DNA from 2 places in the Bacillus sp. GM2 genome. Region 1 is predicted to be linked to the other one. Evidence: predicted binding sites of a transcription regulator. Region 1 holds the regulator's gene; the other holds the start of a gene.
What was found. Region 1 encodes LexA, which represses DNA repair genes until DNA is damaged. Its sites were predicted from a motif close to CGAACATATGTTCG; they were not measured.

Region 1 (3,416 bases):
AAGCATAACCCGTCTTCACGCAGGCATTTGACTATGCTGTGGAATCCCGATGACTTGGACGGCATGGCCTTGACGCCCTGCGTCTATGAGACGCAATGGTATGTGAAGGAAGGAAAGCTTTCTTTGGAAGTAAGAGCGAGAAGCAATGACATGGCGCTTGGCAACCCGTTCAATGTGTTCCAATATAACGTCTTGCAGCGCATGATCGCTCAGGTTCTCGGTTATGAGCTGGGCGAATACATCTTTAATATCGGTGACTGCCACATCTATACCCGTCACATCGACAATTTAAACATTCAGATGAAACGCGAGCAGTATGAAGCGCCGAAGCTGTGGATCAACCCGGACATCAAAAACTTTTATGACTTTACAATCGATGATTTTAAATTAATTGACTATAAGCACGGCGACAAGCTGACATTTGAAGTTGCCGTATGAACAGGCGGATTTGCCGCCTGTTTTTTTGTTGTGTGAATGAATTATTTTCTAGGAAATTTGCGTATCTGGCTGCCGCATGTTTACTGACGGCAGCCGTGTTTACGCTTAGAGCGGACGCAAAAGCACGTGCAGTTTAAAAAAGCTCGCTATCGATGAATTCATTCACGGCTATGACCGAGCATTTAACTTGATCATAGAAGAATAAACGTTTATTTACACAATCTAAACGTCTTTTTCACAAAGAGCCAGAAAAGCAAAAACAATTCTCTCTTAATCTGTTAGTGACACCAGCATATACAAGAGGAGGTTGTTTTTGTCATGATCAAAAAATGGGCGGTTCATCTGCTGTTTTCCGCATTGGTGCTGCTTGGGCTTTCGGGAGGGGCTGCATATTCTCCTCAGCATGCCGAAGGCGCTGCAAGGTATGATGACGTATTGTATTTTCCGGCATCGCGCTATCCTGAAACCGGCGCTCATATAAGCGACGCGATCAAAGCGGGCCATGCAGATGTCTGCACAATTGAAAGATCGGGGGCGGATAAGCGCCGTCAGGAATCATTAAAGGGGATTCCGACCAAGCCGGGCTTTGACCGTGACGAATGGCCGATGGCCATGTGTGAAGAAGGGGGAAAAGGAGCGTCGGTCAGATATGTCAGCTCATCGGATAACCGCGGAGCCGGTTCCTGGGTCGGGAACAGGCTGAGCGGTTACGCTGACGGGACGAGAATTTTGTTTATCGTTCAATAAAAGGGAGACAACGAAAAAAAATGTTTCCTCCGGGAAACATTTTTGTTGACAAGAAAACCATTTTGGGGGATAATGGCAATGTAAGCATATGATCAATCCCTCTGTTTCAGGCTCACATCCTTCATTGCCGTATGGTTGTGAGCCTGTTTTTTCGTGCGAAAAAAAAACCGCCGACCGGCGGTTTTGCTGATGAGTCCGTTTTTTAATGAACAGTGCGGAATACGCCGATGACTTTTCCGAGAATCGTCACATTCTGGAGGATGATCGGTTCCATCGTCGGGTTTTCCGGCTGAAGGCGGATATGGGTTTCTTCCTTGAAAAACCGCTTAACAGTCGCTTCGTCGTCTTCGGTCATCGCAACGACGATATCTCCGTTGTTTGCGGTGTTCTGCTGTTTGACTATCACATAATCCTGATCAAGAATTCCGGCATCGATCATGCTTTCGCCCATGATCTCCAGCATAAAGACATGCTCATCCGGCGGCGCCAGGCGGTCAGGAAGCGGAAAGTATTCCTCAATGTTTTCGACTGCGGTAATCGGCGTACCGGCCGTCACCTTTCCGATGACCGGGACATTGACAACCTGGTTTTTCGGAATGTGAATTTCTTCCTCTGTATCGAGAATTTCGATCGCTCTCGGCTTCGTCGGATCCCTTCTGATCAATCCCTTCGTTTCAAGCCTTGCCAAGTGGCCGTGTACCGTTGAACTTGACGCCAGGCCGACCGCTTCTCCGATCTCCCTGACGGAAGGCGGATAGCCTTTGCGTTTCACTTCTTCTTTAATGAAACGCAAAATATCAAGTTGTCTTTTTGATAGCTTCGTCATTTTTTGCACCTCAAAACGTCGATTTTAGCTAGATTATAGCATGTTTTTCCTTTGAGTACAAACATAGGTTCGAAAAAAACGATTGACAGAAACATTTGTTCGTATGTATACTGAAATCATAAAACCGAACAAACATTCTGGGGTGATGGATATGAAAAGAGAATCATTGATTTTTGTCAGTCTGTTTACTGCTGTGATCAGCTGCTGTATTCTGTTTGTGTCTTTTGCCGGTAAAATCGAAGAAAGAAAGCAATATGTTAAAATAGAAGTGCAGGAAGGCGATACATTGTGGGAGCTGGCCGACCGGATCAAAGGCGGAAAACCCGCTGACAAACAAAAATTCATCGAATGGGTCGCCGATAAAAACAATCTGCCGACCTCCGTCATTAAACCGGGCGATGTTTTGGTCCTGCCGGTAGCCAAACAGCACTCCGATCAATATCAGCTTGCAGTTGTAGAATAAAAGATTGAGGGGATTTCCATGAATGCGATTATTTACACCAGGGTAAGCACTGCGAAGGAGCAGCAGGAAACCTCATTAAAACGGCAGGCTGAAGAGCTGCAGTCGCTTGCCGCTGAGCACGGAATGAACGTCGTGAATGTCATCTCCGAGCAGGCGAGCGGATATGAGATGGACCGCGACGGCGTCTTCGATCTGCTCGAGGAAATCAAAACATCAGACATTGACGCGGTTTTAATACAGGATGATACGCGGCTTGGAAGAGGGAATGCCAAAATTGCCCTTCTTCACTGTTTATATAAAGAAGGCGTTCAAATCTACACGCTGGCTCACCGGGGAAAGCTTGAGCTTTCCGAAGCGGATTCGATGGTTTTGGAGATTGTCGGCATTGTCGAAGAATACCAGCGGAAAATACATAACCTGAAGATTAAGCGGGGAATGAAGAAGGCGGTCGAAAACGGCTACCGCCCGGAGAGGAATCTGAAACACCGCAATGAAGGCGGCGGGAGAGAGAGGATCGAAGCGCCTCTTTCAGAAATCGTCAGGCTCAGGGAGAACAAGCTGACGTTTGCGGAGATTGCAGCCGTGTTGAGAGGGTTCGGATACAGCATTTCAAAAGCAACCGTTCACCGCCGCTACCAGGAGTATAAGGACGGCCTTGCAGACTAATCTGTTGTCAAACGAAAGCGGATTTAGTAGTATGATGGATATATACCGAATCAAAGGAGTATCTTATGATTTCTAATGAAAAAATAGCCAGAATTAACGAGCTTGCCAAAAAAGCAAAGAGCGGATCTTTAACAGACGAAGAAAAAGCAGAACAGCAGAAGCTTCGCCAGGAATATCTTCAAGGCGTCCGCGCCTCTATGAAAAACACGTTGAAAACTGTGACGATTGTTGACCCTGAAGGTAACGATGTGACGCCTGAAAAGCTCAAACAGGAAA
Region 2 (3,416 bases), on a different contig from region 1:
GAACGTCATGCTTGCCGAGGCGAAGGTCGCGTATGATCTCGATCCGCTCCAGCGTTTTAATCTCTGAATGCAGGTACGTGACCTTGATACCGATTTCCTTCAGATAATCCGTCAAATCCTCGGACATTTTTTTCGTCAGCGTCGTGACGAGGACGCGTTCATTCCGCTCGATTCTCTGCTGGATTTCACCGATCAGATCATCGATCTGCCCTTCAATCGGCCTTACCTCAATAATCGGATCGAGCAGCCCTGTCGGCCGGATGATCTGCTCTACCATTTCAGGCGTATGCTCAAGTTCATAAGGCCCCGGCGTAGCCGACACATACACGATGTTGTGAATGTGCTTTTCAAACTCTTCAAACCTGAGCGGACGGTTATCCAAAGCGGAAGGCAGCCTGAATCCGTGATCGACGAGAACCTGTTTTCTCGCCTGGTCTCCGTTGTACATTCCTCTGATCTGCGGTATGGTGACATGCGACTCATCTATGACCATCAGGAAATCATCCGGAAAGTAATCGAGCAGCGTATATGGAGTCGAACCTGCCGGACGAAGCGTCAAATGTCTTGAATAGTTTTCGATGCCCGAGCAAAAGCCCATTTCGCGCATCATTTCCAAATCGTATCTCGTCCGCTGTTCCAGACGCTGCGCTTCAAGGAGCTTGCCTTCTTCACGAAGCGCTTTGAGGCGCTCTTCCAGCTCCTCTTCAATGTTTATGATCGCTTTCTTCATCTTTTCTTCCCGGGTGACGAAGTGGGAAGCCGGGAAGATCGCGACGTGTTCCCTCTCCCCTAAAATTTCGCCAGTCAGGGCATCCACTTCCCTGATCCGTTCGATTTCGTCCCCGAAAAATTCAACTCGGACGCAGTGCTCATCCCTTGAAGCCGGAAAGATCTCGACGACATCGCCGCGCACCCTGAATGTTCCGCGCTGAAAATCGATGTCATTCCGCGCATATTGGATGTCAACGAGCTTTCTGAGCAGCTCATTCCGCTCGATTTCCATTTCCGTTCTGAGCGAGAGCACCATTTCCCTGTATTCCTCAGGAGAACCCAAGCCGTAAATACAAGAGACACTCGCCACAATGATGACATCTTTGCGTTCAAAAAGAGCAGACGTGGCAGAGTGCCTTAATTTATCAATCTCATCGTTAATGCTGGCATCTTTTTCGATAAATGTATCAGTCTGGGGCACGTAGGCCTCAGGCTGGTAATAGTCATAATAGCTGACAAAATATTCGACTGCGTTGTTGGGGAAAAATTCTTTAAACTCGCTGTAAAGCTGTCCGGCGAGCGTTTTGTTGTGGGCGATGACGAGAGTCGGTTTGTTGACTTCTTTAATCACGTTTGACATCGTAAACGTCTTTCCTGTACCGGTCGCCCCCAAAAGCGTCTGATGCTTTCTGCCTTCATTGATCCCTTTGACAAGCTGATCAATCGCTTTCGGCTGATCCCCCTGGGGCTGATAATTCGAGACTAATTCAAAGCGGTCTTTCACAAAAAAGCCTCCGTTTCTTTACGAAATCTTCCTGTTTATTATTTTAACACACCCGAAGCAAAAATACGAACTAAAGTTCGGTTTCTGTGTTTTCCCACAAAAGCCGGCCCTTCCTGATCTATCAAAAAACCCCTCCTTTTTGTCATCAAAAGCAGGGCTTCACGGTAATCATTCTTACGGTTTCTATGAGTCTTCCTTCTTTTCGCCCGCCTTTTTCGCCGCATAGAGCGAACCGGCCACGAGCGAGACGATATCAAGTCCTACAATAAAAAAGGTTTCCGTATAACCTTTTAAATATGAAGCGAATAACAGCGCTGCGGTCAGCGCAATCCCGACGTAATGGTTATAGGTCACCCTTGTAAAAAACAAGACAAGCAAGAAAGGAAATATCAGTGCAAAAACGGCTTTTGTAAACACAAAAACCCTCCTCACGTTTCTTGATCTTATTCGATTATATTAAAGAACAAAGAAACGGACAAACATGGACACTCATTCATTTTGTCCATTATCATGCCGCGTTATTCGGAATCAGACGTTAAAAGGCGAAAAAGAACGAGATTCCGGCGGCCAGGAGGTTCGGCATGGCGAAAACGGCGAGTGCGTTTGCCAGTTTGCCGTTCCACTCCCTGTGCTCCTTCGTTTCCGAATCGTGATTTCCCCTGAACCGATCACCGCTGACAAATACACCGGAGCATAAAGCAGACAGCAGAATCGCGCCTAGTCCGGCGGCTCCCGAAACTTTAAAAATCAACGTCCAATCCCCGGCCGCAGCCGAAATCAATACAGCTATCAAACAAACAAAAGCACCGGCGAGAAAAGCCTTTTTCATCAATCATTCTCCTTCAATCAGTTCTATCCATCATCCTAGCGGAACGTTTTGTAAAAGACAACCGAAAAGTTTCCCCAAAAGGAAAAGCAAAAGCGCCCGAAAAAGCGGCGCTTTATTAACATCAATTATTCTGTTTCTTGTGAGGCGGCTGCCTCGGCATGCTTCATCGCCGCATCCTCTTCTTTTACAAAGATGATGCCAAGCTCATGATGCTCTCCTTCATATGAAGCTCTTTGTTCAAAACGAATTTCATTGTTTAAACCGACGACTTCAAGTTTGAAGAAAGCACGGTTCTTCTGAAGCGCTTCGTAGAAATCCGCCGCGTTTTTCACTGCAGTCCCGTTGACCTTCGTGATGATTTCGCCGATCTTGAGACCGAGATCGGCTGCCGGAGTGTTCGGAATAATCCCGAGCACCACGAGCCCCTGGTCTCTCTTTGAAAAATGGAAAGGGGCGGAATTGTCGTTCATCCGCTGCTTCCAGGATAAAAAGGCCCTTCCTGCGATCGCTGCTCCGGCGGCAAGGGCGGCAAGCGGAGTCCACCATATGCTTCCGGCCGCGATCAGCAGAATGATGATGCCAAGCACGCTGATGCGCTTCGCTGTAATTTTAATGCTTTCAATCGGAAGCGATCCTTGAACCCTTTGGCCGAAGCCGATGAAATACGGAATCCACAAGAGCTCAAAGCCGCCGTTAAATGACAAAACAGGCCACCACGGAACAGATGATTCGATCGCATGTCCCGGAATAAGAATAAACAACGGCAGAAGCCAGGTTCTGCCCGCAATCTGCTGTCCGATCGGGAGACCCCTTGTGCTCATGACAATCGCAGGGGACGTTTTGATATGTGCCGTTTTATAGACAAGCACTCCTTCCGCCACCAACAGAAGTCCGAGCAAGACGGCAGCAGCCGACCAATTCGCGAGGGACAGCTGCGGCAGAAACGCGTCAAGCGCTCCGAAACCGGTGTATTCAATACATAAACCAACGACGATGCTCACGCCAAGCGTATATGCCGCTGACAGCAGACTCTGTCTGAAAGTTAAAGCTGCGGCAACGCTGACCGCCGCTATTAAAACCAGCATGCCCATC

Region 2: a site for LexA is predicted at 1,562-1,575, ahead of uvrB (excinuclease ABC subunit UvrB). Genes of this name have one in related genera too.

The regions. Positions count from the first base shown of each region.
Region 1 covers NZ_JBRKSZ010000007.1:1,640,109-1,643,524, reverse strand. Annotated here, with positions in the region: gene ACVC9U_RS09300 (thymidylate synthase) at 1-438, shown strand, start outside; gene ACVC9U_RS09295 (NucA/NucB deoxyribonuclease domain-containing protein) at 757-1,185, shown strand; gene lexA (transcriptional repressor LexA) at 1,388-2,011, opposite strand; gene yneA (cell division suppressor protein YneA) at 2,163-2,474, shown strand; gene ACVC9U_RS09280 (YneB family resolvase-like protein) at 2,493-3,140, shown strand; gene ACVC9U_RS09275 (DUF896 domain-containing protein) at 3,206-3,416, shown strand, end outside.
Region 2 covers NZ_JBRKSZ010000008.1:1,593,896-1,597,311, reverse strand. Annotated here, with positions in the region: gene uvrB (excinuclease ABC subunit UvrB) at 1-1,495, opposite strand, end outside; gene ACVC9U_RS22620 (CsbA family protein) at 1,679-1,912, opposite strand; gene ACVC9U_RS22615 (DUF5316 domain-containing protein) at 2,031-2,324, opposite strand; gene ACVC9U_RS22610 (PDZ domain-containing protein) at 2,450-3,416, opposite strand, start outside.